4 regions of the Mesorhizobium sp. B2-3-7 genome follow, and region 4 is predicted to be linked to each of the others. Evidence: predicted binding sites of a transcription regulator. Region 4 holds the regulator's gene; each other region holds the start of a gene.
The links. The regulator PhoB, encoded in region 4, activates phosphate uptake and scavenging genes when phosphate is short. The targets are predictions, from matches to a motif close to TGTCATNNANCTGTCAT.
Positions count from the first base shown of each region.

Region 1: a site for PhoB is predicted at 2,954-2,970, ahead of FJ940_RS22120 (LTA synthase family protein). Genes of this name have one in related genera too.
Region 2: a site for PhoB is predicted at 3,439-3,455, ahead of phnF (phosphonate metabolism transcriptional regulator PhnF). Genes of this name have one in related genera too.
Region 3: a site for PhoB is predicted at 4,328-4,344, ahead of FJ940_RS26745 (DUF1045 domain-containing protein). Genes of this name have one in related genera too.

Region 1 is NZ_VFVV01000012.1:31,775-38,900, reverse strand. It holds gene FJ940_RS22125 (pilus assembly protein) at 1-941, shown strand, start outside; gene FJ940_RS22120 (LTA synthase family protein) at 987-2,915, opposite strand; gene fabD (ACP S-malonyltransferase) at 3,192-4,133, shown strand; gene fabG (3-oxoacyl-[acyl-carrier-protein] reductase) at 4,266-5,003, shown strand; gene FJ940_RS22105 (acyl carrier protein) at 5,273-5,509, shown strand; gene fabF (beta-ketoacyl-ACP synthase II) at 5,544-6,806, shown strand; gene mltG (endolytic transglycosylase MltG) at 6,909-7,126, shown strand, end outside.
Region 2 is NZ_VFVV01000008.1:53,367-60,492, reverse strand. It holds gene FJ940_RS16970 (sugar ABC transporter ATP-binding protein) at 1-497, shown strand, start outside; gene FJ940_RS16965 (ABC transporter permease) at 494-1,462, shown strand; gene FJ940_RS16960 (zinc-binding alcohol dehydrogenase family protein) at 1,524-2,543, shown strand; gene phnF (phosphonate metabolism transcriptional regulator PhnF) at 2,667-3,416, opposite strand; gene phnG (phosphonate C-P lyase system protein PhnG) at 3,533-3,994, shown strand; gene phnH (phosphonate C-P lyase system protein PhnH) at 3,994-4,605, shown strand; gene FJ940_RS16940 (carbon-phosphorus lyase complex subunit PhnI) at 4,607-5,719, shown strand; gene FJ940_RS16935 (alpha-D-ribose 1-methylphosphonate 5-phosphate C-P-lyase PhnJ) at 5,716-6,681, shown strand; gene phnK (phosphonate C-P lyase system protein PhnK) at 6,678-7,126, shown strand, end outside.
Region 3 is NZ_VFVV01000018.1:89,201-96,326, forward strand. It holds gene iolC (5-dehydro-2-deoxygluconokinase) at 1-208, shown strand, start outside; gene iolD (3D-(3,5/4)-trihydroxycyclohexane-1,2-dione acylhydrolase (decyclizing)) at 243-2,093, shown strand; gene iolE (myo-inosose-2 dehydratase) at 2,238-3,155, shown strand; gene FJ940_RS26735 (DUF3329 domain-containing protein) at 3,196-3,414, shown strand; gene iolB (5-deoxy-glucuronate isomerase) at 3,419-4,231, shown strand; gene FJ940_RS26745 (DUF1045 domain-containing protein) at 4,383-5,090, shown strand; gene FJ940_RS26750 (alpha-D-ribose 1-methylphosphonate 5-triphosphate diphosphatase) at 5,135-6,274, shown strand; gene phnN (phosphonate metabolism protein/1,5-bisphosphokinase (PRPP-forming) PhnN) at 6,271-6,903, shown strand; gene FJ940_RS26760 (DUF2231 domain-containing protein) at 6,959-7,126, opposite strand, start outside.
Region 4 is NZ_VFVV01000017.1:26,775-33,900, reverse strand. It holds gene xylF (D-xylose ABC transporter substrate-binding protein) at 1-460, opposite strand, end outside; gene FJ940_RS25845 (ROK family protein) at 720-1,961, shown strand; gene phoB (phosphate regulon transcriptional regulator PhoB) at 1,969-2,658, opposite strand; gene phoU (phosphate signaling complex protein PhoU) at 2,678-3,385, opposite strand; gene pstB (phosphate ABC transporter ATP-binding protein PstB) at 3,411-4,214, opposite strand; gene pstA (phosphate ABC transporter permease PstA) at 4,211-5,062, opposite strand; gene pstC (phosphate ABC transporter permease subunit PstC) at 5,066-6,055, opposite strand; gene pstS (phosphate ABC transporter substrate-binding protein PstS) at 6,121-7,126, opposite strand, start outside.

The DNA.
Region 1 (7,126 bases), on a different contig from region 4:
GCGTCGAGGCGCGGCCTGGTGTCCTTAATATCGCCGATACGCCGCCTGATCCACGTTACCCTGACACTCTGTTCGTGCCTTATTTCGCGCCGGACAGTCCGGGAAAGGGGACGAGACCTTCCAGCGGCTATTCAAACGATGCCTATCACTACAACAATTCCTTTATCGACGACGCCCCTGATGAGGCCAAACTTGCTCGGAATGGCGGACTGAATATTCTCGGAATAGACCTGAGCGGCTTGCTTGGAAGTGCTGCCGGGCTTTTGCGGGGTGATCTTGAAACAGTCGCCAAATATGTGGCGCCGCAGAACACCGCCATTGCCACCGCGGTCACAAACGATCCAAACGCCTTGCAATTGACGGTGGGGCCAAACCGGTCCTGCCCCTCGCCAATCGTCCCCTTGACCGAAGACTTTACAAAACTTCGCAACGAGGCCGCCAAGATGCTTGCATGGGCGGGGTCCGGCACCAATGTTTCCGAGGGCCTGGCCTGGGGCCAGCGGGTGTTGTCGCCGGGTGCGCCATACGCCGAGGGTACGCCTTGGAAGACGCCTGGGGTGAGCAAGATCGTCATGTTGCTCACCGACGGCGAGAATGTCGTCTACGGCGCCAGCAACGAGACGACCAAGTCAGACTACACGTCCTATGGTTTTCTCGCGGGCTCAACCTATGGCGCTGCCGGTCGGCTTGGATCGGACAATCAGACCACCGCCGCGCGCAATGTCGACGGATGGACCAAAAGCGTCTGCACGCAGTTGAAGAAGCAGGGCGCCGAAATCTACACGATGGTGCTGCAATCCGATACCGCCGCCAACCGCACGCTTTACAGCGCCTGCGCCTCGGATCCCAGCGACTACTACGCCGTCAACGATCCAAACAAATTGCCGAACGTGTTCCAGCAGATCGCCAACAAATTCTCGAAATTGCAACTGACGAATTGAACGCTCGACCCCGCTGGGCGGCATCCTGGAAGGATGCCGCGAATTTCAGCTCATATGGGCGACGACCTTGTCCACCGTTTCGGGGAAGAAGTCGGGCGCCGCGTGGCGTTTGCCGAACATCATGTCGTATTGCAGCAGCCGGAAGTCGCGGATCGCCGGGTCGATCTGCTTTTGCCGCGCCCAATCGGGCGTGGCTTCTCCCGCCGGCGTCAGCAGCAGATTGCGGTCGACCACGCGGTAGCGTTCGCGCATCTCGCCCAGGAAGCCGGTATAGTAGGGGTGGGTGATGCCGGCCGTTTTCAGGATGTGATAGGGCAGGAAGGCGGGGCTGACGGCGCCCATGTCCTTGGCAGGGCCTGTGCGGTTCGACCAGATGACCAGTGGCGTCTGATGATGCTCCAGCGCCGCCTCGGCGGAAGCCTCCTTGCGCGGCGCGACATTGTCCTTCATGAACCCGGTCTCTACATAGACCGGCCCAAGCGGCGGCAGATGGTCGCCGAAGAAGGCGATGACGGTGGGGCGAGAGCGTTTCTTTGCCCATTCGATCAGGCGTTCGAGACCGCGGTCCGCGTCGGCCGAGCCCTCGGTGTAACTCAGCAGCGATTCACGCGCCCATTGGCTGATCGGCGCCTGCACGGTGTGGGTCGGGTTGTAGTAGCGGTTCGGCTCGTAAGGGCCGTGGTTCTGCAGGCTGACGGCAAAGAAGAACACCGGGGCATCGCTGGCATCGGCCTCGCTGATGATCTCGTCCGTCATCGCCGCGTCGGATGCCAGCGGCCCGCGCTTTTGCATCGGCGGCAACGTCTCTTCCGATCTGAAGTCGTCGAAGCCGAAATCGGCATAGACCGCGCCGCGGTTCCAGAACCAGTTGGTGCCCGGATGGATGGCGCGCGCCCTGTAGCCCTCCCTCTTCAGGAAGGTCGCCAGCGACGGCGTCGGCGTGCGCACATATTGCTGGTAGGGGATGCTGCCGGCCGGCAGGAAGGCGTTGGAGAAGCCGGTCAGTGCTTCGAACTCGATATTGGCGGTCATGCCGCCGAATTCGGGTGAGAACATGGAGCCCGAACGCAGCGCCCGCACATTGGGGATCGGATCGGGCGTGATGGTGACCCCGGGCAGCTTGGTCGGATCCCAGAAGGATTCGCTCATGACGACGATGATGTCGGGCTTTTCCTGGGGCACCGAGGCGGTCACCTGCGGCCTGTCGATGGCCGCGATCGCCTTTTCCGAATAGCCTGGCGGCGCCGAGACATGCGCCATCGGCACGTTCAGCGCGAAGGCGAGCGCAAAGCCGTTGGAGGCGTAATTTTCCTTCTGGTCCCACATGATCGGGATGATCTGCAGCCGGTCCCGGGTCCACGAGAAGGTGGCATAGTCCATGATCGAGACGAAGAAGGCGAGCAGCGGCACCGCCAGCGTCAGCCGGGCGAGACGGCCCTTGCGGCTGAGTATCGGCACCTTTCGACGCCAGACCCGCCAGCCATAGATGAGCAGCGACAGGCCGGCGACGATGCCGACAACCATGGCAAGCGCAGTCATCGGGCGGTCACGCACCAGAAGCGGCAGCAGCGCCACGATCTGGCGGGAGTAGAGGAAATCGGTCGGGTAGAGGGGATCGCCGAGATAATGCGATTTCTGATGACCGATGAAAGCCAGCGAGAGCGTCAGCGGCGCGACGATCATCAGGCTTTGATAGCTGCGGCCGAAAACGGCATCGAGGCCGACCAGAACCAGTGCGAACACCACGATCGTGGTCCAGCCCGGCTTGAGCGGCTGCAGGAAGAAGGAAACCGTGCCGGCGAAGTCGCCGCGCACGATCAATTCGATGGCGAACACCAGGACGGCCGCGATCAGCAGGCTGGTCAGCCCATAGCGTATGGTCGGCCACTTCCGTCCCGGCAGGTAGCCGGTGGAAGGATCGTCTTCCAGAAACTGTGGCGCGGCTTTGCCTGCGCCTTTCGAAATCCTAGCCACTTTAACTTCCCCACCCAGCGACAGACCCGTCACTCGATTGTCATGGAATTGTCACGCAAAGCTAGCGCCTGTGGCGGAAATAAGAAGAGCCAGCAAACGATTCGTGAGCGGTTTTCATCAGGAGTGATCGCCAAAAAGCCTTTTGGAACAGGCACTCGGCCGGCAAAGCTGCCAAGGGGCCGGGTCGAACCGGGCTTGACTTGGCAGGCCGCGTTGCGTCAGAGGCAGGAAAATTCGTGTATCAGGCAAGCAGAACCGAGCTTTGGGAGCCCACACATGGCCGTTGCATTCACCTTTCCGGGACAAGGCAGCCAGGCTGTCGGCATGGGCAAGGACCTCGCCGATGCCTTCCCCGAGGCGCGTAGGGTTTTTAGCGAAGTCGACGACGCGCTCGGCGAAAACCTGTCGAAGCTGATCTGGGAAGGGCCGGAAGAGACGCTGACGCTCACCGCCAACGCGCAGCCGGCGCTGATGGCCGTATCGCTGGCCGCGATCAGGGCCTTGGAAGCGGGCGGCTTCTCGCTGAAGGACAAGATTACCTACGTCGCCGGCCATTCGCTGGGCGAATATTCGGCGCTTGCCGCCGCCGGCTTCGTCTCGGTTGCCGATGCCGCCAGGCTGCTGCGCATCCGCGGCAATGCCATGCAAGCGGCGGTGCCCGCCGGCGAAGGCGCCATGGCGGCGATCATCGGACTGGAGCAGGCCGATGTCGAAGCCGCCTGCGCCGAGGCTGCCAAAGGATCGGTCTGCCAGATCGCCAACGACAATGGCGGTGGCCAGCTGGTGATTTCCGGCGCCAAGGCAGCGGTCGAACTGGCTGCCAAACTGTGCACGGAAAAAGGCGCCAAGCGAGCGCTGATGCTGCAGGTCTCCGCGCCCTTCCATTCGGCGCTGATGGCGCCCGCCGCCGAGATCATGCGCGAGGCGCTGGCCGGGGTAACCAAGAACGCGCCTGTCGTGCCGCTCGTCTCCAATGTCACGGTCACTCCGACCAGCGATCCCGAAATCATTGCGCGCCGTCTGTTCGAACAGGTGATCGGCCGCGTGCGCTGGCGCGAGACGGTGGAGTGGTTCGGCGCGAACGGCGTCACCACGCTCTATGAAGTCGGCGCGGGAAAAGTGCTTTCAGGGCTGGCCCGGCGCATCAACCGCGAAATCGCCACGGCATCGGTCGGTTCCGCGGCCGAGGTCGAAACCGCACTGGCGGCGCTCGGGTGAGGCGCCGCGTGTGAATTTGATGGCGCGGCTTGTATCGCTGAAGATATTCCGTTGGTGATGGCAATCGGATACCCGCGAGACGTATACAGATAAGGTTGCTCGCTGAGCTTCCGAAACCAAAGAGGAAAACACATGTTCGAACTGACCGGCCGCAAGGCACTTGTCACCGGCGCGTCGGGAGGCATCGGCGAGGCGATCGCCAGGGTGCTGCATGCGCAAGGCGCCATCGTCGGCCTGCACGGCACGCGCGTCGAGAGACTGGAGGCGCTGGCCGCCGACCTGGGCGACCGGGTGAAGCTGTTTCCGGCCGACCTGTCGAACCGCGATGAGGTCAAGGCGCTCGGCCAGAAAGCGGAGGCCGATCTCGAGGGCGTCGACATCCTGGTCAACAATGCCGGCATCACCAAGGACGGGCTGTTCGTGCGGATGTCGGACGCCGACTGGGACAGCGTGCTCGAAGTCAATCTGACGGCCGTGTTCAGGCTGACGCGTGAGCTGACCCATCCGATGATGCGCCGTCGCCACGGCCGCATCATCAACATTACCTCGGTGGTCGGCGTCACCGGCAATCCCGGCCAGACCAACTACTGCGCCTCCAAGGCCGGCATGATCGGCTTTTCCAAATCGCTGGCGCAGGAGATCGCCACCCGCAGCATAACCGTCAACTGTGTCGCCCCGGGCTTCATCGAATCGGCGATGACCGACAAGCTCAACGACAAGCAGAAGGAGGCGATCATGGCCGCTATCCCGACGCGCCGCATGGGCACCAGCGCCGAAGTGGCGTCCGCCGTCGCTTATCTTGCCTCCAACGAGGCCGGCTACGTCACCGGCCAAACCATCCATGTGAACGGCGGCATGGCGATGATCTGATCGGGTCGGCCAAAGCATGCATTTCGGGCCGGGCCCGGGCATTCGCGGTGGCTTTGAGACGGCGACAGGCAACGCCTGGGCGGGCTGTGAAAAGCGACCATTTCGGCTTGGACGCCCACGATTTTTCGTGTAATGCGGCCCGCAACCCGGCGGTTCGGGCAAAAACCGGTCTGCGGCCATTGCGTTTCCGGCGGGACCATCTTTCAGCTTGATTAGCGGCATTCCGCCCGCTAACGAAGACAGACAACCAAAAGACGAGGATGCCCCAAATGAGTGACACCGCAGAGCGCGTCAAGAAGATTGTCATCGAGCACCTGGGCGTCGATGCCGACAAGGTGACGGAGCAGGCGAGCTTCATCGACGATCTGGGCGCCGACAGTCTCGACACGGTCGAACTCGTCATGGCGTTTGAAGAAGAATTCGGCGTCGAGATCCCCGATGACGCGGCTGAAACCATCCTGACGGTGGGCGATGCCGTGAAGTACATCGACAAGGCTTCGGCCTGACGCTTTCCGCAGTCATCACCGGGGAGGACCTGCGATGAGGCGTGTCGTCGTCACGGGCCTTGGGTTGCTGTCGCCGTTCGGCATGGGCTTCGAGCACAGCTGGAAGGAACTTCTGATCGGCCGCAGCGCCGCCAAGCGCATCACCGAGTTCGAGGTGGAGGATCTTGCCTGCAAGATCGCCCATGTCGTTCCGCGTGGTGACGGCAGCAACGCCACCTTCAATCCCGAGGCGGTGCTCGAGCCGAAGGAACTGCGCAAGATCGGCGACTTCATCCTGTACGGGATCGCAGCCGCCGACGAGGCGCTGAAGGATTCCGGCTGGCAGCCGAAGACCCATGCCGAGCAGTGCGCCACCGGCGTTCTGATCGGTTCGGGCATTGGCGGCATCGAAGGCATCGCCGAGAACGCGATGATCCTGAAGGAGCGCGGCCCGCGCCGCATCAGCCCCTTCTTCATCCCCGGCCAGATCATCAATCTCGTCTCCGGCCAGGTTTCGATCCGGCATGGGCTGAAAGGTCCCAACCATGCCGTCGTCACCGCTTGCTCGACCGGCGCGCATGCGATTGGCGATGCTGCCCGGCTGATCATCTGGGGCGATGCCGACGTCATGGTCGCCGGCGGCGCGGAAGCGCCGGTGACGCGACTGTCGATCGCTGGCTTCGCTGCCTGCCGTGCGCTGTCGACCGAGCGCAACGACGCGCCGCAAACGGCTTCGCGGCCCTATGACCGCGATCGCGACGGCTTCGTCATGGGCGAGGGCGCCGGCGTCGTCGTGCTTGAGGAACTCGAGCATGCCAAGGCGCGCGGCGCGAAGATCTATGCGGAAGTGACCGGCTACGGCCTGACCGGCGACGCCTATCACATCACCGCACCGGCTGAAGATGGCGACGGCGCATTCCGTTGCATGACGGCGGCGTTGAACCGGGCAAAGCTGACGCCCGCCGATGTCGATTACATCAACGCGCACGGCACTTCGACCATGGCCGACACGATCGAGCTCGGCGCTGTCGAGCGGCTGGTCGGCAATGCCGCATCGAAGATTTCGATGTCGTCGACCAAGTCGTCGATCGGCCATCTCCTCGGCGCGGCAGGGGCTGCCGAAGCGATCTTTTCGATCCTCGCCATCCGCGACAACATCGCGCCGGCGACCATCAACCTTGACAATCCGGAGCGTGAGACCGCGATCGACCTGGTGCCGAACAAGCCGCGTGCCCGCCAGATCGACGTGGCGTTGTCCAATTCCTTCGGCTTCGGCGGCACCAACGCTTCACTGGTCTTCCAGCGCTACAATGGCTGACCGTCCGCCTGCCGGACGGCGCTTCGGCGTGTCGTCAATTTTGCCATATTCGCCCCTACTCTGCCGCAGGGGATTCGTTGAGAGATCAAACGGTAGGGCGAAATGAACACAAATCCGGCCGGCAACGGAGAGTTCGGGCAAGGGCAGGCGACATCGGGGCCGATCGTACCGAAGACAGCCGCCGAAGCCTTGCGGCCGGAGGCCGGCACGCCGCCGCCGAAGCGCTCGCGTGCTTCGCGCAGTCAGGTCGTCGTGTTCATGAACTTCGTCATCTCCTTGGTGATGCTGATGGTTCTGGCGGCGGGTATCGCGCTTTACTT
Region 2 (7,126 bases), on a different contig from region 4:
ACCAGGGCCTGTGCCTCAACCTGCCGGTCGCATTGAACCTCAATTTGCCGATCTACAAGCGCATATCGAAAAATCTGCTGATCTCGTCTGCGCAGGAGAAGGCCGAGGCGGACCGGCAGATCGCCGACCTCAGGATCAAGACGCCGACGCGCGGCGCGCTGGCCTCCAGCCTGTCCGGCGGCAACCAGCAGAAGATCGTCATCGGCAAGTGGCTGGCGCACGGCGCCAAACTGTTCATCTTCGACGAGCCGACGGTGGGCGTCGATGTCGGCACCAAGGCCGAGATCTACCGGCTGTTCAGTGTGCTGTTGTCCAAGGGCGCGGGCATCATCCTGATCTCGTCCTATCTGCCTGAGGTCTACGAACTGGCTGACACGCTGCATGTGTTCAGGCGCGGCAAGCTGGTGGCCACGCATGGTTTCCGCACCGCCGATCACGAGGACATTCTGAGCCAGGCCCTGGCCGAGAAACAAGAAAAGACGGGAGGACAGACATGAGCACCGAGGCGATCCCTGCCGAAAAGCCGAAGCGCAACTACAATGCCCTGTTCGGGCTGACGCTGCTTGGCCTGCTGCTTCTGATGTGGGTCATCCTGGCGGTCGCCACGCCGTCCTTCGCTTCGGCGCTCAATATCACCAACCTGCTGCGCCAGGGTTCTCTGATCGCCATCCTGGCCGTCGGCCAGACCTTCGTCATCATCACCGGCGGCATCGACCTTTCCGTCGGCGCCATCGTCGGCTTCGCCACCGTCATCGTCGCGCTGCTGATCAATGCCGGCTGGCCGGTCTGGATCGCGGTTCTGGCGACGCTGCTGGTGGGGGTCGCCATCGGCCTGTTCCACGGTTTCGGCATCGTCAGGATGGGCCTGCCGCCCTTCATCATCACGCTGGCGACCATGACCTCGCTGCGCGGCATCGGTCTCCTGATGACCAATGGCAATTCGATATCGATCAACAGCGACGCGTTCCAGGCGTTTTCGCGCGGCTCGCTGCTGGGGATCCCCTATCTGTTCTGGATGGTAATCGTGGTTGCCCTGCCCTCCTACGTCTTCCTGCACCACACGCGATGGGGACGCTATCTCTTCTCCGTCGGCTCGAACGCGGAAGCCGCGCGCCTCTCCGGCGTCAACGTGCCGCGCACGATCTACATGGCCTATGTGCTGTCCGGCCTGTGCGCGGCTTTCGTCGGCGTGCTGCTCGCGTCCCGCATCGGCATCGGCAATCCGACGCAGGGCGACACCTACGAGCTGCAAGCCATCGCCTCGTCGGTGATCGGCGGCACGTCGTTGTTCGGCGCTATCGGTTCGGTGCACGGGCCGCTGATCGGCTCGTTCATCCTCTCCACCATCAACAACGGCGCCAACCTGCTCAACGTCAACACGTTCTGGCAGCGCGTCATCACCGGCATGTTGATCATCGTCATCGTCTACTTCGACGGCCTGCGCCGCCGAGGTGGCAAGTAAAATCGATCGCCGGCCGGGTCGAAAATCGGCCGACGATTCCATGAACCGACTGGATTGAAGCATGAAAGCCGTTGTCTGCCGTTCGCCCGGCGACCTTGTCGTGGAAGACCGTCCCGCGGCTGGCTCGCCGCCTCCCGGCTGGGCGCTGGTGGCGGTCAGCCATGTCGGCATCTGCGGCACCGACTACCACATCTTCGAGGGCAAGCATCCCTTCCTCGCCTACCCCCGCATCATGGGCCATGAAGTGTCGGGGACCATCGTCGAGGCGGGCGAAGGCGTTGGTCTTGCCACGGGCGAGCCGGTCATCATCAATCCCTATCTGGCGTGCGGCAAATGCATCGCCTGCCGGCACGGTAAACCCAATTGCTGTGTCCGGATCGAAGTTCTCGGCGTGCATCGCGACGGCGCCATGTGCGAACAGATCCTTATCCCGGAACAAAACCTCTATCCAGCCAACGGCCTGTCGTTGGCCGATGCCGCGGCCGTCGAATTCCTGGCCATCGGCGCCCATGCGGTGCGGCGCTCGCGTGCCGATCCCGGCGCACGGACGCTCGTCATCGGCGCCGGACCGATCGGGCTCGGCACCGCCATCTTCGCCCGCATCGCCGGGCTCGACGTGACGCTGCTCGACATGAGCAGCGAAAGGCTCGGCTTCGCCGCCAATGAACTCGGCTTCAAGACCCTCGACGGGTCGCGCGGCGCGGCATCCGATCTGGTCAGCGAAGCGACATCAGGCGAAGGCTTCGACGTGGTCTTCGACGCCACCGGCAACACCGGCTCGGTGCAGTCGGCCTTCGCTCATGTCGCGCATGGCGGGACATTGGTGCTGGTCAGCGTCGTCAAGGACGACATCGCCTTTTCCGACCCCGAATTCCACAAGCGCGAGATGACGCTTGTCGGCAGCCGCAATGCCTTGCGGGCCGATTTCGACCACGTCGCCGCTTCGATCCGCGATGGCGCGGTGCCGCTGGCCAAGCTCGTCACCCACCGCACCACGCTTGCCGACACGCCGCGTGACCTCGCCCGCTGGGCGCATGAGAAATCCGGGCTGATCAAGGCCGTGATCGAGGTAGGGGCATAACATGGCAGGCCGTGAACCCGGCCCGAATTGACCACACCCCCGCGCAGGTCGACCCCCAAACGCCAAGCCGCTGACAAGTGCGCGCGACCGGGCTGGTCTGATTCCAGCGTTAGGCCGACACGCCTACAGCGCCGACAGTTTCAGCTCCACCCGCTCCGCCGGGAAGCGCGCCTCGGCGAATTGGATCGGCCGGCCGTCCGGCGTCATGTTGACGGCCACCGTGACCAGCACGATGCCGCCCGGCTGCAGATCGAGGTCGGCAAGGTCGGAAGCATCGGCGTGACGCGCCGACAGCACCGTCGATTGCCTGAGATAATCGTCTATGCCGAAACGCTTGAGCGATGCGGTGATCGACCCGGTCTCGGCCATGGCCACATCGATGCCGGCGAAGCGCCTGGCGTCGAACCAGCCGGAAGCGCGCGACACCGGCTTCCCATCGGCCTCGCCGCGCGTCTCCAGGCGAATCACATCCGATCCCCTGGCAAGGCCCAGGGCTTCGGCGACGCGCCGGCTGGCCGGCTCGACCGATGAGGACAGGAGCACGATATGCCGCTCCGACGCCTGGCCCTGCAAGCCGGTTGAAAATCGCGTGCGCGCGCCGATCGGATAGGACAGCCGCTTGCGCGACAGCACGAAAGTGCCGCGCCCCTGCTCGGCCCGCAGTACCCCGTCTTGCACGAGCGCCGCGATGGCGCTGCGCACCGTGTGACGGTTGACGCCATAGCGCTCGGCCAGCGCCACCTCCGGCGGCAGCGCGGCATTCTCGGCGAAATCGCCGGCAGCGATCGATTGCAGGATTCGGTCGGCGATCTGGCGCCACAACGAGACGCCGCTGCGCCGCTCGATACCGTCAGCCACGTGTTTTCCGTTCACGGTTTCGCCCCTGGCCGGCCCCTGTCACGCACCCGTCATGGACTCGCGTTAGGTAACGGGTATAATTCGTATGGTTGTCTATATCAATAGACAAATTAGAAGCAAGGATGTTGCTCATGCGAGGACAGGAAGCGCGCGACCAGGCCGAACGCAAGGCGGCCATGGCAACCCTGGCGCAGTCCAGCGGCGACGACATCGTTCGCCTCTGGAACGAATCCGGCCTGCCTGCCGAGGCCGAACTGCTGCGCGGTCCCGAGACCGGCCTGGTTACCATGCGCGGCCGCATCGGCGGCGGCGGCGCGCCGTTCAATGTCGGCGAGGCCACCGTGACCCGCGCCACAGTGCGCCTGCCGTCCGGACAGGTCGGCCATTGCTATGCGCTCGGCCGCGACAAGCAGAAGGCGAAGCTGGCGGCCATCGCAGACGCGCTGTGGCAGGACCCCGCTCATCGACAGACGGTCGAAACGGGCCTTCTCGGGCCGCTGCGGGCTGCCTTGACCACGGCACGAGAAAAGCGCCGCGCCGAAACGGCGGCAACGAAGGTGGATTTCTTCACCATGGTTCGCGGAGAAGATTGATGGATATCGCAGCGCAATCGATCGAGGGCGGGTTCGCCGATCCGGTGTTCAACGCCCAGACGGTGTTTCGCGCCGTCATGGACGCAATGGCGCGGCCGGGCAGCGTGCACCCCTTGCCGGCCCTGGCCCGCCCGCCGGCGCCGCTTTCGGCGACATCGGGCGCGGTTGCGCTGGCATTGTGCGACAATGACACGCCGCTCTGGCTCGACCCGGCCCTGCATGCCTCGGCAGCGGTCATGTCCTGGCTCGGCTTTCACAGCGGTGCGCCGCTGGCCAACACCCCGGCCGACGCGCATTTCGCCTTTGTGGCCTCGCCGGCCGAGATGATGGCGCTCGACGGTTTCTCGCAAGGCACGCAGGACTATCCCGACCGCTCGACCACATTGATCCTGCAGGTCGGCGATCTCACGTCAGGCACGCCGCTGCTGCTCGAAGGTCCTGGCATCGAGAAGACGGCGACGATCGCGCCGGCCCGCATGCCGCGTCATTTCATCGAGCAGTGGAAGCAGAACATCAACCGCTTTCCGCGCGGCGTCGACATCATCCTGGCGGCACATGACAGCCTCGCCTGCCTGCCGCGTACGACACGCATCAAGACGACGGAGGCCTAGCATGTATGTCGCGGTAAAAGGCGGCGAAGCTGCAATCGCCAACGCCCACAGCCTGCTCGCCGACCGTCGGCGCGGTGACCGCTCGGTACCGGCACTGCGCCTCGACCAGATCGTCGAACAGCTGGCGCTCGGCGTCGACCGGGTGATGAGCGAAGGCTCGCTTTACGATCGCGAACTCGCCGCACTCGCTATCGTGCAGGCGCGCGGCGACATGATCGAGGCGATCTTCCTGGTGCGGGCCTACCGCACCACGCTGCCGCGCTTTGGCTATACAAATGCCATCGACACCGCCACCATGCTGGTCGAACGCCGCGTTTCGGCGACCTACAAGGACCTGCCCGGCGGCCAGTTGCTTGGGCCCACCTTCGACTACACGCACCGGCTGCTCGATCCCGAGCTTGCCGCCGGCGCCGATGTCGCCGCGCCCTTGCGGCGCGAGACGGAAGCGCAGGCAATGCCGCGCGTCTCGGCGATCCTCGCTCGCGATGGGCTGATCGAGCCGGACGGAGACATGCCGCAGGACCATGTCCCCGGCGACATCACCCGCGAGCCGCTGGAGTTCCCGATGGCTCGCGACATCCGCCTGCAGGCGCTGTCGCGCGGCGACGAGGGCTTCCTGCTGGCGCTCGGCTATTCCACGCAGCGCGGCTATGCCCGCAACCATCCCTTCGTCGGCGAGATCCGCATCGGCGAGGTCGAGCTGGAGCTCGACGTGCCCGAACTGCCTTTCGCGGTGCCGCTCGGTACCGCGCGCGTTACCGAATGCCAGATGGTCAATCAGTTCAAGGGCTCGGCCAAGGCGCCACCGCAATTCACACGCGGCTACGGGCTGGTCTTCGGCCAGAGCGAGCGCAAGGCGATGGCCATGGCACTCTGCGACCGCGCTCTTCGTGCAAGCGAACTCGGCGAGGACATTGTCGCCGCCGCCCAGGACGAGGAATTCGTCATCTCGCACTCCGACAACGTCCAGGCGACCGGCTTCGTCGAACATCTGAAGCTGCCGCATTATGTCGACTTCCAGGCCGAACTCGACCTCGTGCGCCGCATGCGCGCCGAGTACGACGCCCGCGAAAATCCCGGCAAGATTGAAGAGAAGAAAGAGGCCGCGGAATGAGCGCGCAACCGACCGACATCGCCAGCTACAACTTCGCTTATCTCGACGAACAGACCAAGCGGATGATCCGCCGCGCGATCCTCAAGGGCATCGCCATTCCCGGCTATCAGGTGCCGTTCGCCTCGCGCGAAATGCCGATGCCCTATGGCTGGGGCACCGGCGGCGTCCAGGTTACCGCTTCGATCATCGGCCCCGACGATGTGCTGAAGGTCATCGACCAGGGCGCCGACGACACCACCAATGCGGTCTCGATCCGCGCCTTTTTCAAGAAGGTCGCCAATGTGGCGGTTACGACCGATACCGCCAGCGCCAGCATCATCCAGACCCGCCACCGCATTCCCGAATATCCACTCGCCGCAGGCCAGGTGCTGGTCTACCAGGTACCGATCCCCGAGCCCCTGCGCTTTCTCGAGCCACGCGAGACCGAAACGCGCAAAATGCATGCGCTGGAGGAATACGGCCTCATGCATGTGAAGCTCTATGAGGACATCGCCAAGCACGGCCGCATCGCCACCACCTATGCCTATCCGGTGAAGGTCGAGGGCCGCTATGTGATGGACCCGTCTCCGACGCCGAAATTCGACAATCCCAAGATGCACCGCTCGCCGGCTTTGCAGCTGTTCGGCGCCGGCCGCGAGAAGCGCATCTACGCGCTGCCGCCCTTCACTGATGTGGTCAGCCTCGACTTCGAGGATCATCCGTTCGAGGTGCAGACCTTCGACCAGCCCTGCGCGTTGTGCGGCGCCGAGAACGTCTATCTCGATGAGGTCATCCTCGACGATCACGGCGGCCACATGTTCGTCTGCTCGGACACCGATCATTGCGAGAAGCGGCGCAGCACGCCTCCCTCCCCCTTGTGGGGAGGTCGCGCCGAAGGTGGCGGTAGCGACCCATCGGCAGCCTCCACCCCGGCGCTGCGCGCCGACCCTCTCCACAAGGGGGAGGGTAAGGAGATACAATGACCGACGAACCCTTGCTGCGCGTTTCGGCGCTCTCCAAATTCTACGGCTCGCGCGTCGGCTGCGACAACGTCACCTTCGATCTGTGGCCGGGCGAAGTCCTGGCTGTCGTGGGCGAATCCGGCTCCGGCAAGACGACATTGCTCAACTGCCTGTCGACGCGGCTGCTGCCCTCCTCCGGCACCGCCAGCTACCGCATGCGTGACGGCCAGTTCCGCGAACTCTACCGCATGAGCGAGGCCGAACGCCGCTTCCTGATGCGCACCGACTGGGGCTTTGTCCACCAGAATCCGGCCGACGGCTTGCGCATGACGGTGTCGGCCGGCGCCAATGTCGGCGAGCGGCTGATGGCGGTGGGCGACCGCCACTACGGCAAGATCCGCGCCACCGCCGTTGACTGGCTGTCGCGCGTCGAGATCGAGGAAGACCGCATCGACGACGAGCCGCG
Region 3 (7,126 bases), on a different contig from region 4:
GCATGACGAGTTGGAGGCCGCCTTCGCAGCGACGGCCAAGGCGCCTATCGTCAAGGGTTTCGCGGTCGGCCGCACCATCTTCATCAATGCCGCCGAACAATGGCTTTCCGGGAAGATGTCGGACGACGAAGCGATTGCCGATATGGCATCGCGCTTCGAGCAACTGACCGAGGCATGGCTTGCCGCGCGCGGCCGTAAAGCAGCATAAGAAGGCACGGGCACAGGGACTGCGGAGGAAACCAATGAGCAAGACAATCCGCCTGACGATGGCGCAGGCGCTGACCCGTTTCCTGAGCAAACAGATGACCGAGATCGACGGCGCAAAGGTACCGATCTTCGGCGGCGTCTGGGCCATCTTCGGCCACGGCAATGTTGCCGGCATCGGCGAGGCGCTCTACCAGGTGCGCGACAAACTGCCGACCTTCCGCGCCCACAATGAACAGGCGATGGCGCATGCGGCGATCGCCTATGGCAAGGCCAATTTCCGCCGCCGCTTCATGGCCGCCACCTCATCGATCGGGCCCGGCGCGCTCAACATGGTGACGGCGGCGGCACTTGCGCATGTAAACAGGTTGCCTGTCCTGTTTCTGCCGGGTGACGTCTTCGCCAACCGCGTTCCCGATCCGGTGCTTCAGCAGGCCGAGGATTTTTCGGACGGCACGGCGACGGTCAATGACTGTTTTCGTCCGGTGTCGCGCTTTTTCGACCGCATCACGCGGCCGGAGCAGATCATCCCGGCGCTCAACCGCGCCATGGCCGTGCTGACCGACCCGGCCGAATGCGGGCCGGTGACCTTGTCGCTCTGCCAGGACGTGCAGGCCGAGGCCTATGACTATCCCGAGAGCTTCTTTGCCGAACGGGTCTGGCGCCAGCGCCGGCCGCGCCCGGACCGGGCTGAATTGGCGGCTGCGGTTGCAGCGCTGAAGAGCGCAAGCAAGCCGCTGGTGATCGCCGGCGGCGGCGTGCTCTATTCTCGGGCCTCGGACGAACTGGCGAAATTCGTTGAAGGCGCCGGCATTCCGGTCTGCGAAACGCAGGGCGGCAAATCCTCGCTGCCGGACGATCATCCGCTCAACATGGCGGCGATCGGCGTCACCGGCACGTCGGCCGCCAACCGGCTGGCGGAAGAGGCCGATGTCGTGCTCGCCATCGGCACGCGCCTGCAGGATTTCACCACCGGCTCCTGGGCGCTGTTCAAGAATTCGGGCAAGACCATCATCGGCTTGAATGTGCAGCCTTTCGATGCCGGCAAGCATCGGGCATCGCCGCTGGTCGCCGACGCGGCCGAAGGCTTGGCCGAACTCGGTGCCGCGCTGAAGGGTTGGAAGGCGCCATCCGCCTGGACCGACAATGCGGCAGCCGGCAAGAAGGAATGGCAGGCCGAAGCCGCCAAGGTGACGGCGTCGACCAATGCCGCCTACCCTTCCGACGCGCAGGTGATCGGCGCCGTGCAACGCGCCATGGGCTCCGGCGTGACGCTGCTCAACGCCGCCGGCGGGCTGCCGGGCGAATTGCACAAGCTTTGGCAGGCCGGCGCGCCCGGCTCCTACCACGCAGAATACGGCTTCTCGACCATGGGCTATGAGATTGCGGGCGGGCTCGGCACCAAGATGGCCAAGCCTGACGAAGAGGTCGTCGTCATGATCGGCGACGGCTCTTATCTGATGCTCAATTCCGAGATCGCCACCTCGGTGATGCTCGGCCTGAAGCTGACCATCGTGCTGCTCGACAACAGGGGTTTTGGCTGCATCAACCGGCTGCAGATGGCGACCGGCGGCGCCAACTTCAACAATCTCCTGAAGGACGCGCGCCACGAGGTGCTGCCCGACGTCGACTTTGCCGCGCACGCCGCGAGCATGGGGGCGATCGCCGAGAAGGTCTCGTCGATCGCAGGGCTGGAGACGGCGCTGGCTCAGGCGAAAGGCAACGACCGCACCACGGTGCTGGTCATCGACACCGATCCGCTGGTCTCCACCGATGCCGGCGGCCACTGGTGGGACGTGGCGGTGCCGGAAGTCTCCGAGCGCAGCCAAGTGAACGCGGCGCGCAAGGTCTATGACGAGAAGCGGCGGATGCAGAGCGTCGGCGATTGATCTCGGCGCTGCCCACCCCCTACCTCTCCTTGTGGGGAGGTCGGACCGAAGGTCCGGGTGGGGTCTGGCGCCGCACCCCCACCCCGCTGCTTCGCAGCGACCCTCCCCACAAGGGGGAGGGTGAACAAGAACCGGAGTGACGACTTGAAAGCCAAACTGGGCATGTCCCCCATCGCGTGGTGGAACGACGATCTTGCGGAACTCAGCGACGACGTGTCGTTGGAGGAGTGCCTACGCCAGTCGCGTTCGGCCGGCTTCACCGGCATGGAGATGGGACGGCGCTTTCCCAAGGACCCCAAGGTGATGCTGCCGATCCTGAAGGCGGCTGACGTCACACTGTGCGGCGGCTGGTTCTCGGGCACGCTGGTCGACGAGGAGATGAGCAAGAACAAGGATCGCATCCAGCCGATGATCGACCTGTTCAAGGCGGTCAACGCGCCTTGCATCGTCTATGGCGAGGTTGGCCGTTCGATCCAGGGCGACCGCTCGAAGCCGCTCGCCACCAAGCCGAAACTCTCGAGCGACGAGATGAAGGCCTATGCCAGGCGCCTGACCGAATTCGGCGAATGGTGCGCCGAGCAAGGCATGCCGCTTTCCTATCATCACCATATGGCGGCGGTGGTCGAGACCGAGGCGGAGCTCGACGCCTTCATGCGCCATTCCGGAGCGGGCATTCCGCTGCTGCTTGACGCTGGACATCTGGCCTTTGCCGGCGGCGATGTGCTGCGCGCCATCGACAATCACCACAAGCGCATCAGCCATGTGCATGTGAAGGATGTACGCATGGGCGTGATCGAGAAGCTCGACCGCACGAGGCAGTCCTTCCTCGATGCGGTGGCTCTCGGCGCCTTCACCGTGCCGGGCGACGGCTCGCTGGATTTCGGCGCCATCGTGCAGCGTTTCGCCGACCACGGCTATGAAGGCTGGTTCGTGGTCGAGGCCGAACAGGACCCGAAGAAGAACCCGCCGCTCAAGATGGCGCAGGTGGGCCACAAGGAGTTGATGCGGGTGATGACGGCGGCCGGCTACACGGTCGAGACCCAGGGCTTCCCCGATGTCTGATCGGGTTCTCGCCAGGCCGGGCTTGCTGTAGGTTGCCGCGATGAAAGATTCCGAGCACCCCTTCTTCCGGCCCCTATGGCGGCGTGTCGCCGTCGTCGCGGTCTGCGTCATCTGGTCGATCATCGAATTCGCGAGCGGCACGCCGTTCTGGGGCGTGATCGCGCTGGGCTTCGCCGGCTATGGCGTCTGGCAGTTTTTTTATCTCTACAAGCCGGCCGACGAGAACAAGGCGCCCGCCGAAGTCGAACCGAAGGAGTAACCGGATGTCGAAGCTGCTGGTCAAAGCCGACAAGGGCCATGGCCGTGTCGCGCATGTCACGCCGCAAAGCGCCGGATGGACCTATGTCGGGTTCGACCTGCACCGGCTGGAACCGGGCGAAACGGCTTCGGGAACAACGGACGATCGCGAAGTCTGCCTGGTGTTCGTCACCGGCAAGGGCACGGTCACGGCCGGCGGCAAGGATCTCGGCCTGCTTGGCCAGCGCATGTCGCCCTTCGAAGGCAAACCATGGTCGGTCTATGTGCCGCAGGGATCGGACTGGTCGGTGACGGCTGATAGCGGACTGGAACTGGCGGTCTGCTCGGCGCCGGGATTGAGCGGCGGCCTGCCGGTTCGCGTCATCGGGCCTGACGACCTCGGCCAGGAGGTGCGCGGCAAGGGCACCAATACGCGCTACGTCACCAACATCCTGCCCGAGGGCAAGCCGGCCGATTCGCTGCTGGTGGTCGAGGTCATCACGCCCGGCGGCCATACGTCGAGCTATCCGCCGCACAAGCACGACCAGGACAATCTGCCTAACGAATCCTATCTCGAGGAAACCTATTATCACCGCCTCAACCCGCCGCAGGGCTTTGCTTTCCAGCGGGTCTATACCGACGCCGACAAGGACGGCTCCCGCGCGCTGGACGAGGCGATGGCGATCGAGGACGGCGACGTCGTGCTGGTGCCCAAGGGCTATCACCCCTGCGCGGCTTGCCATGGCTACGACCTCTACTATCTCAACGTCATGGCCGGCCCGAAGCGGACGTGGAAATTCCACAATGCGCCCGAGCACGAATGGCTGATGAAGGCCTGACCGTTGCGCGTTCACGGCTGAACCTGTTGGTCCAGATCAGAAAAATCGTCGGCTAAGGACCGGCGGGGTCGATTTGCCTTCGAAAACCCTTCAAAGCTTCGTCAATCCGTCATGGAAATCACCTATGGCAACGGGCTGACGAGGATTTTCGATGCGCTACGCCATCTACTTCACCCCCCAACAGGACGAAAAATTGGCGCGGATCGCCGCCAACTGGCTGGGCCGTGACCCGTTCGGCGCCGCGACGCGACCGGTGGAGGCGGTGGGCGATTTGTCGGCGGCGGAAGTCGCCTTCCACACCGCATCGGCACGGCGCTATGGTTTTCACGCAACGCTGAAAGCCCCTTTCCGGTTAGCGGCCAACGAAACCGAAGCCTCGTTGCGCGCAGCGCTCGACGCCTTTGCCGAGGCGACGCCCGTTGTGATGATCCCGCGTCTCGTCGTCAGCCAGATCGACGGTTTCTTCGCACTGGTGCCGGAGGCGCCATTGCCTCCGCTCAATCGCTTCGCCGATGACGTGGTGCGCGATTTCGACCGCTTTCGCGCGCCGTTGACGGAGGCCGAGATCGAGCGGCGCAGCCCGGACTCGCTGAAGCCGGGCGAATTCCGCAATCTCTGCCAATGGGGCTATCCTTACGTCTTCGAGAGCTTCCGCTTTCACATGACGCTGTCCGGCAGGGCCGGGCCACAGGAAAGCCTTCGTCTTCGCCTGGCAATCGAGGGCCTGTTCGCCGAGGTGCTGCGCCAGCCGGTTCCGGTGGACGCGCTGACGTTGTTCATCGAGCCCGAACCCGGCGCCCCGTTCATGGTGCTTTCCCAGCACGCGCTCGGGCGCCGTCCGGCCAGAAAAACCGCCTGAAGCAACAAGCCGTAAAGGCGAGAAAAAACCAAGGACTGCCTGAAATGACCGCCGAGACCATTCTGAGCAACGCCCGCATCGTTCTTGCCGACGAGATCATCGAGGGCTCGCTCGTGATGCGTGACGGTCTGATCGCCGACATATCCTCCGGCGCCGTGCGAGCCGGCGAGGACATGGCTGGCGACTTCATCATTCCGGGGCTGGTCGAGCTTCACACCGATCATCTCGAAGGCCATTATGCGCCGCGGCCGAAGGTGCGGTGGAACCCGATCGCCGCCGTGCTCGCCCATGACGCGCAAGTGGCGACCGCCGGCATTACCACCGTGCTCGACGCCTTGCGTGTCGGCATGGACGAGGATGCCGATCTCAACGCCACCGATATCCGCAAGCTCGCCGACGCGATCGAGGACAGCGTGCGGATGGATCGATTGCGGGCCGACCATTTCATCCATCTGCGCTGCGAGGTCTCGGCGCCGGATTGCCTCAGGGCCTTCGCCAATTTCGAGACCGACGAACGGGTGAAGCTCGCCTCGCTGATGGACCATGCGCCGGGCCAGCGCCAGTTCGTCAACCTCGAAACCTATGCCTACTACTATCAACGCAAGCTGAAGCTGACCGATCGCGATTTCCAGAAATTCTGCGAGAAGCGGATGGGCGAATCGGCACGGAATTCGGCCCCGAACCGCGTCTTCATCGCCGCCGCCTGCCACGAGCGCGGCATCGTGCTTGCGAGCCATGACGATGCGACGACGGGCCATGTCGACGAAGCCATCGAGCAAGGCGTGCGCGTTGCCGAATTCCCAACCACCGAGGAAGCCGCCAGGGCTTCGAAGGATGCAGGGCTCGGCGTGCTGATGGGCGCGCCCAATGTCATGCGGGGCGCCTCGCATTCGGGCAACGTCTCGGCGCGCACGCTGGCCAGCGACGGCCTGCTCGACATATTGTCGTCCGACTACATCCCCTTCAGCCTGATCCAGTCCGCCTTCTTTCTCGGCGACGTCGTCGATAGCATTTCCCTGCCGCAGGCGGTGGCAATGGTGTCCAAGAACCCGGCCGAGGCCGTCGGTCTTTCCGATCGCGGCGTCATCGAAGAGGGCCGCCGGGCCGACCTGGTGCGCGTGCGCCTCGACGACCACGTTCCGGTGGTGCGCACGGTCTGGCGGCAGGGGCGGCGGGTCGCGTGATGGCTTCGGCATTGATCGAGCGTGAACTGTCGGCCGAGGCGTTTCCGATACGCGACGGCGTCTTCGTTGCCGTGGTGGGCCCGAGCGGCGCCGGCAAGGATACGATCATCGGCCATGCCAAGGCGCTTTTCGCCGACGAGCCGCGGCTGGAGTTCGTGCGCCGCGTCATCACCAGACCGAGCGACACGGCAAGCGAGGATCACGACACGCTGGCGGATGCCGCCTTCATCGAAGCCGAAGCCGACGGCGCCTTCGCCGTCTCCTGGGAGGCGCACGGCCTGCGCTACGGCCTGCCGGCCGAGGTCGATTGGGCAGTGGCCAACGGCCATGTCGCTGTCGCCAACGTATCGCGCGCGATCATCCCTGCCTTGCGAAAGCGCTATGCCAATCTGGTCATCGTCGAGATCACCGCTTCGCCCGATGTGCTGGCCGGGCGGCTGGCGATGCGTGGCCGCGAGTCGCGCGGGGAGGTTCTGGCACGCCTGGCGCGCAGCGCCCCTGTGACGCTCTCCGGACCCGGCGTCACCTCGATCGACAATAGCGGTTCGCGCGAAGCGGCAGGCGAGCGCTTTGCCGAGGTGCTGCGCAAGGCGATGGCGTTCTCCGACATGTCGGGGCTGATCGACTAAAGGTGTTGATGGTCAGGTGGCGCTCGCCTGACCTGAACATCGAAACACCTTCCTTTTATGCCGCGTGCCGGTCGTGATCGGCACGACGCGTGCTGGCCGACGGCGTTGCCGAAGGTTGTGTCGGCGCGTCCAGAACCGCGACGTGATGGCGGTACACCATTTCCCAGCCTTTCCAGCCGGTAAACAGCAGGATGCAGACAACGATCAATGAAAGCAGCACTCC
Region 4 (7,126 bases):
CCTTGATGAAGACGTAGTTGCCTTCCGGCTTCACCTTGAACACTTCGCGGGCCTGCATGCGGCCGACTTCCTTGTTGTCGAAGGTCAGATAGAAGACGTCCTTGTTCTCGATCAGGCGGTCATAGCCGACGACCGGAATGCCTTCGTCGAGCGCCTTCTGCACCGCCGGGCCGATGGCGGAGGCGTCCTGCGCCAGGATGATCAGCGAATTGGCGCCCTGGGAGATCAGGCTCTCGACGTCGGTGAGCTGCTTGCCGGGATTGGACTGGGCGTCGGCGGAAATATACTTGTCGCCGGCGGCTTCGATCGCCTTCTTCATGGCGGCCTCGTCGGTCTTCCAGCGCTCTTCCTGGAAGTTCGACCAGGAAACGCCGATGACCTTGTCCTTCGCCTGCGCGACCGACGCGAGCGTCAGCGACATGGCGACACCCGCCAGGATGGCGGCTGTGAATCTCTTCATCTTAATCCTCCCTGCGCCGCGTATGGCGCGACCAAACAGGCCCGTAGGCCGGCACAAAGGCTCTATTTTTTCGAGCCTCGAAAAAACACTGGTCCATCGTCGGAACGCTGTCAACGTCGATTCTGATGTATTTTGATGTCCTCGTGAATTTTTTTCGAGCTCCGGAATAAATAATGACAGCCAAGGCCGGTTCTGCCAGTATTTGACGGTCGTCGGGATCCTGGGGAGAGAACGCGGCGACGGGGAGGATGCGAGAAACATGTCGGTCGGAATCCGCCACGACGATTTGCGCCGACGCAACCGGGCGATGGTGATCGCGGCCGTGCGCCGTGCCGGGCAGCCCTCGCGCACCGAGATTGCCGCGACCACCGGGCTCAGCCATTCCACCATATCGGCGATCTCCTCCGACCTGATTGGCGAAGGCATCCTGGCGCAGAGCAAGCCGAGCGAGGCCGGTGCGCTGAAACGCGGCCGGCCGCAGGTCGGCCTCAGCCTCAACCCTGAAGCCGCGGCGGTGATGACCGTGGTGCTGTCGCTGAATTTTCTCTCCGTCGCCGTCATCGACTATGCCGGCCAGGTGATATCTGAAGAGCAGCGCCGGCTGGACACGCTCACCCTGTCGCGCGAGGCGCTGATCGGCGAATGCGTGGCCATCGTCAGGCGGCGGTTCGAGGATCCCGACCTCGACGTCGGCAGCATCGCCCGTATCGCGCTGGCGATCCAGGGCATCACCGACACGGATGCGCGCACCATGCTGTGGTCGCCGATCACGCCGCAGACCGACATCGCCTTCGCCGACATACTGGAGGCCGAGTTCGGCATTCCCGCCACCATGGAGAACGATTGCAACATGATGGCGGTGGCGCTGCGCTGGCGCGATCCCCAGCGCTACCGCGACGACTTCATCGCCATCCTTTTGTCGCACGGCATCGGCATGGGCTTGGTGCTGAAGGGTGAACTGTTCACCGGCACCCATTCATCCGGAGGCGAGTTCGGCCACATGATCCATCGCCCCGGCGGGGCGCTCTGCCGCTGCGGGCGGCGCGGCTGCGTCGAGGCCTATGCCGGCAACTATGCCATCTGGCGCAACGCGAGGCAGCTTGGCGAGGACACCGAGCCCGTCGACGTCAGCGACGCCGACATGCGCACCCTGGCGGCCTCGGCGCGCGAAAAGGACGGGCCGGAGCGCGAAGCCTACCGCAAGGCCGGCGAGGCGCTGGGTTACGGCCTTGGCAGCCTGTTCGCGCTGATCGATCCGGCGCCGGTCGCCATGGTCGGCGTCAGCGCCGCCGCCTTCGACCTGATCGAGCCGGCTCTGCGCGAGGCCATTGCCCAGACCGCCGGCGGCCAGCACTCGAAATCGATTTCCTTCGACACCGAGCCGAACGAACTGCCACTGATCCGCGAGGGCTGCGCCATGCGCGCGCTGACCTTCGTCGACCAGGAGATTTTCGCGCCGGGGGCACAGGCGAAATCAGGCGTGGGCGAGAACGTTGCGTGACATATCCCTAGTCTTCGCGAATCGCATACCCCGCGCCCCGAATGGTGCGGATCACGTCAGGCATGCGGCCATTGTTGACCGCCTTGCGCAGCCGGCCGACATGCACGTCCACGGTGCGCTCGTCGATATAGATCGTTTCGCCCCAGACATTGTCGAGCAGTTGGCTGCGCGAGAACACGCGGCCGGGATGTCGCATCATGAATTCGAGCAGGCGGAACTCGGTCGGCCCGAGCCGGATCTCGCTTTTCTTGCGGTAGACCCGGTGCGATTCACGGTCGAGCACGATGTCGCCGACCTTGAGCACGCTGGACAGAACTTCGGGCTTGGCGCGGCGCAGCAGCGCCTTGACGCGTGCCATGAATTCCGGCGTTGAGAACGGCTTGACCAGATAGTCGTCGGCGCCGGTGGAGAGACCGCGCACCCGGTCGCTTTCCTCGCCGCGCGCCGTCAGCATGATGATCGGCAGCCGCTCGGTCTCGGGCCGCATGCGGAGACGGCGGCAGAGCTCGATGCCGGACACCGCCGGCACCATCCAGTCGAGCACAAGAAGGTCAGGGACATTCTCCTGCAAGCGGATCTCGGCTTCGTCGCCGCGCGTCACCACCTCTACCTGATAACCCTCCGATTCCAGATTGTAACGGAGCAGCACACCCAGCGGCTCCTCGTCCTCCACCACCATGATGCGTGGCGCGATCATCGACTGGTCACCCCTGCCGTCAAGCCGCTGGCGCCGACATCGCCGTCTCGTCCTGCTTCGGGCGATTGGCGGGCAATTGCGTGCCGGTCAGCACATAATAGGCATTTTCGGCAATGTTGGTCACGTGATCGCCGATGCGCTCGAGATTCTTGGCGCAGAACAAAAGATGCGTGCAGGCGGTGATGTTGCGCGGATCCTCCATCATGTAGGTCAGCAGCTCGCGGAAGACCGACGTGTATTTGACGTCGATGCGTTCATCGTCGGCGCGCAGCTTGGCAAGTGCCGCGGCATCGCGCGCCGCATACTCCTCGATCACGCCTTGGACCTGGATCAGCACAAGCTGCGCCATGGCGTCGATGGAGTGCGACAGGTCGCGCGGCGTGGCGGCAAGGCCGACGGTGCCGACGCGCTTGGCGATGTTCTTGGCGAGATCGCCGATGCGTTCGAGATCGCCCGCCATGCGGATCGAGCCGACGACATGGCGCAGATCGTCCGCCATGGGCTGCCGCTTGGCGATCAGGGTGATGGCGCGGTCGTCGAGTTCGCGCTGGCGCGCATCCATGATCGCGTCGTCGGAGACGACGCGCTGGGCGAGCGCGTTGTCGGAATTCAGGAGCGCCTTGGTCGCGCCGCCGACCATCGATGAGGCGAGATCGCCCATGTCGCGGATCAGCCTGCTGATCTGTCCGAGATCTTCGTCAAAGGCTGCGACTGTGTGTTCGGCCATGATCTTGGTCCTCGTATGCCTGGGATCAGCCGAAGCGGCCGGTGATATAGTCCTGCGTGCGCTTCTCGCGGGGCGACGTGAAGATCTTCTCGGTGCGGTCGAACTCGACCAGCTCGCCCAGATACATGAAGGCGGTCTGCTTCGACACGCGCGCCGCCTGCTGCATGTTGTGGGTGACGATGACGATCGTATAATCGGCCTGCAACTCGTCGATCAGCTCCTCGATCTTGGCGGTCGACAGCGGATCGAGCGCCGAGGCAGGCTCGTCGAGCAGGATGACCTCCGGCTTCACCGCCACCGTGCGGGCGATGCAGAGGCGCTGCTGCTGGCCGCCCGAAAGGCTGAGGCCGCTGGCGTTGAGCTTGTCCTTGACCTCGCTCCACAGTGCCGCGCGCTTCAGCGCCTGCTCGACACGGCCGTCCATCTCCGCCTTGCTGAGCTTCTCATAGAGCCTGACGCCGAAGGCGATGTTCTCGTAGATCGACATCGGGAACGGCGTCGGCTTCTGGAACACCATGCCGATCTTGGTCCTGAGCAGGTTGAGATCCTGCGAACGGTCGAGGATATTCTGGCCGTCGAGCAGCACTTGGCCCTCGGCGCTCTGCCTCGGGTAAAGCTCGTAGATGCGGTTGAAGACGCGCAGCAGCGTCGACTTCCCGCAGCCCGAAGGCCCGATGAAGGCGGTGACGCTGCGCTCGGGCAGCGACAGGCTGATATCCTTCAGCGCCTTCGACTGGCCATAGTAGAAATTGAGGCCCTTGACCTCGATCTTGGCTTTCTCGACCGCGACTTCGGGCGTATTCAACTCGGTGGACAACATCGGTTTCATCTGTCCTCTCTGCGTCCGGTAAGGCTGCGGGCGAAGATGCTCAGCCCGAGAACCGTAAGGGTGATTATGAGTGCGCCGGTCCACGCCAGCTGCTGCCATTCCTCGTAGGGGCTGAGAGCGAACTGGAAGATGGTGACGGGCAGGCTGGCCATCGGCGCATTGAGATTACTCGACCAGAACTGGTTGTTGAGTGCCGTGAAGAGCAGCGGCGCCGTCTCGCCGGAAATGCGGGCGATGGCCAGCAATATGCCGGTGACGATGCCCGACAGCGCCGCACGGTAGGCGACCGAGCGGATGACCACCCAGCGCGGCGCGCCGATCGCGGCGCCGGCCTCGCGCAGGGCGTTCGGCACCAGGTTGAGCATGTCCTCCGTGGTGCGAACGACGACCGGGATGACCAGGATGGCCAGTGCGACGGCACCGGCAATCGCCGAGAAATGTCCCATCGGCCGCACCAGCAGCTCGTAGACGAACAGGCCGACGATGATCGAGGGTGCCGACAGCAGGATGTCGTTGATGAAGCGCACGACGGTGGTGAGGCGCGAGAAGCGGCCATATTCGGCCATGTAGGTCCCAGCGAGGACACCGATCGGCGTGCCGACGATGACGGCGATGACTGTCATCATGATACTGCCGTAGATGGCATTGAGCAGGCCGCCGGCATCGCCGGGCGGCGGTGTCATTTCGGTGAACACAGAGAGCGAAACACCCGACAGGCCCTTATAGAGCAGTGCGCCGAGGATCAGCGCCAGCCAGGCCAGGCCGATGCCCGCCGCCGCGACGCATAGCGTCATCATCACGGCATTCCTGCGCTTGCGTCGATTGTGAAGCGATGTGGCCGTCGACATCGGTCAGGCTCCCGTGCGGCTGTCCATGCGCAGCAGCATGTAGCGCGCAAGGGCAAGGATCAGGAAAGTGATGACGAACAGGATCAGGCCGAGCGCCACCAGCGAAGACGTATAGAGATCGCCGTCGGCTTCGGTGAACTCGTTGGCGATGGTCGCCGAGATCGTCGTGCCGGGCGCGAACAGCGAGGCGCTGATGCGGTGGGCGTTGCCGATGACGAAGGTTACCGCCATGGTTTCGCCGAGCGCGCGGCCGAGGCCGAGCATGACGCCGCCCATGATGCCGACTCGGGTATAGGGGATGACGACGCGGCGCGTGACCTCCCAGGTCGTGCAGCCGATGCCGTAGGCCGATTCCTTCAGCACCGCCGGCACCGTGTCGAAGACATCCTTGGTGATCGAGGTGATGAAGGGCAGGACCATGATGGCAAGGATCAGCGCCGAGGTCAGAAGGCCGATGCCGTAGGGCGGGCCGGCAAACAGGCTGGAGAGTCCCGGCACGTCGTGGAAAAGCTTGATGATGAAGGGCTGCACCGTCGTCTGCAGGAACGGCGCGAACACGAACAGGCCCCAGATGCCGTAGATGATGGAGGGTATGCCGGCAAGCAGCTCGACGGCGATGCCGATGGGGCGCCGGAGTGGCCGCGGGCAGAGTTCGGTAAGGAAGATGGCGATGCCGATGCCGATGGGAACGGCGATCAGGATGGCGATGGCGGCGGTGACGATGGTTCCGTAGATCGGGGCCAGCGCTCCGAAATTCTCGGTGACCGGGTTCCACGATTCGGTCGTCAGGAAGGAGAACCCGAATTTCGACAGCGCTTCCCACGAGCCGGCAAACAGCGAAATCGCCACGCCGCCGAGGATGAGCAGGACGAGGATGGCGGAAAAGCGTGTCGCCGTCCGGAAAATCGTATCGGTGAGCGCGAAGCGTCGGACCGTCGCTTCCCTGGCCCGCATGGCGGCCGACGATGGCATGGCTTCGGAGACGGCGGTCATCTGGCCCTCGCGTTTCAAGGAAGACAGGGAGGGCGCCGTGAAGCGCCCTCCTCGTTCAGCAGGGATTACATGGCGGAATAGAGCGGCTTGCCGTCTTCGCCGACGATGTCCTTGGCCCACATGTCCTCGACGCTCTTGACGACCGCGTCGGGGATCGGAACGTAGTCCAGCGCCCCGGCCATGTCGTCGCCCTTGGCGTAGGACCAGGCGAAGAACTTGAGCGCTTCACCGGTCGCCGCCACGTCGCCGGGCTTCTTGTAGACCAGGATCCAGGTCGCCGACGTCATCGGCCAGGATTCGGCGCCCGGCTGGTTGGCCAGGATGACGCCGTAACCAGGCTGCGAGCTCCAGTCGGCATTGGCCGCCGCCGCCGAGAACGCCGCCGCCGTCGGCTCGACCTTCTTGCCGTCCTTGTTGATCATGTCGGCATAGGTCAACTTGTTCTGCTTGGCGTAGGCGTATTCGACATAGCCGATCGAGCCACCGGTCTGCGAGACGTTGTTGGCGACGCCTTCATTGCCCTTGGCGCCGATGCCAACCGGCCATTCGAGCGCGGTGTTGACGCCGACCTTCGACTTCCAGTCGGCGCTGACGTCGGCCAGGTAGTAGCTGAAGTTGAACGTGGTGCCCGAACCGTCGGAGCGATGCACGACGGCGATCGCCTGGTCGGGAAGCTTGACGTCGGGATTGAGCTTGGCGATCGCCGCGTCATTCCAGTTGGTGATCTTGCCGACGAAGATATCGGCCAGCGTCGGGCCGTCGAGCACCAGTTCGCCCGGCTTGATGCCTTCGAGATTGACGACCGGAACGATGCCGCCCATCACCATCGGGAACTGTGCAAGTCCGGTGGATTCGAGATCCTCGCCCTTCAGCGGCGCATCGGAAGCGCCGAAGGTGACGGTCTTGGCTTTGATCTGCTTGATGCCGCCGCCCGAGCCGATCGACTGGTAGTTGAGACCGATGCCGGTCTCCTTCTTGTAGGCATCGGCCCACTTCGCATAGATCGGGTAAGGGAAGGTGGCGCCGGCACCGGAGATGTCAGCTGCCATTGCCGCGGAAAGGGTGAGGGTG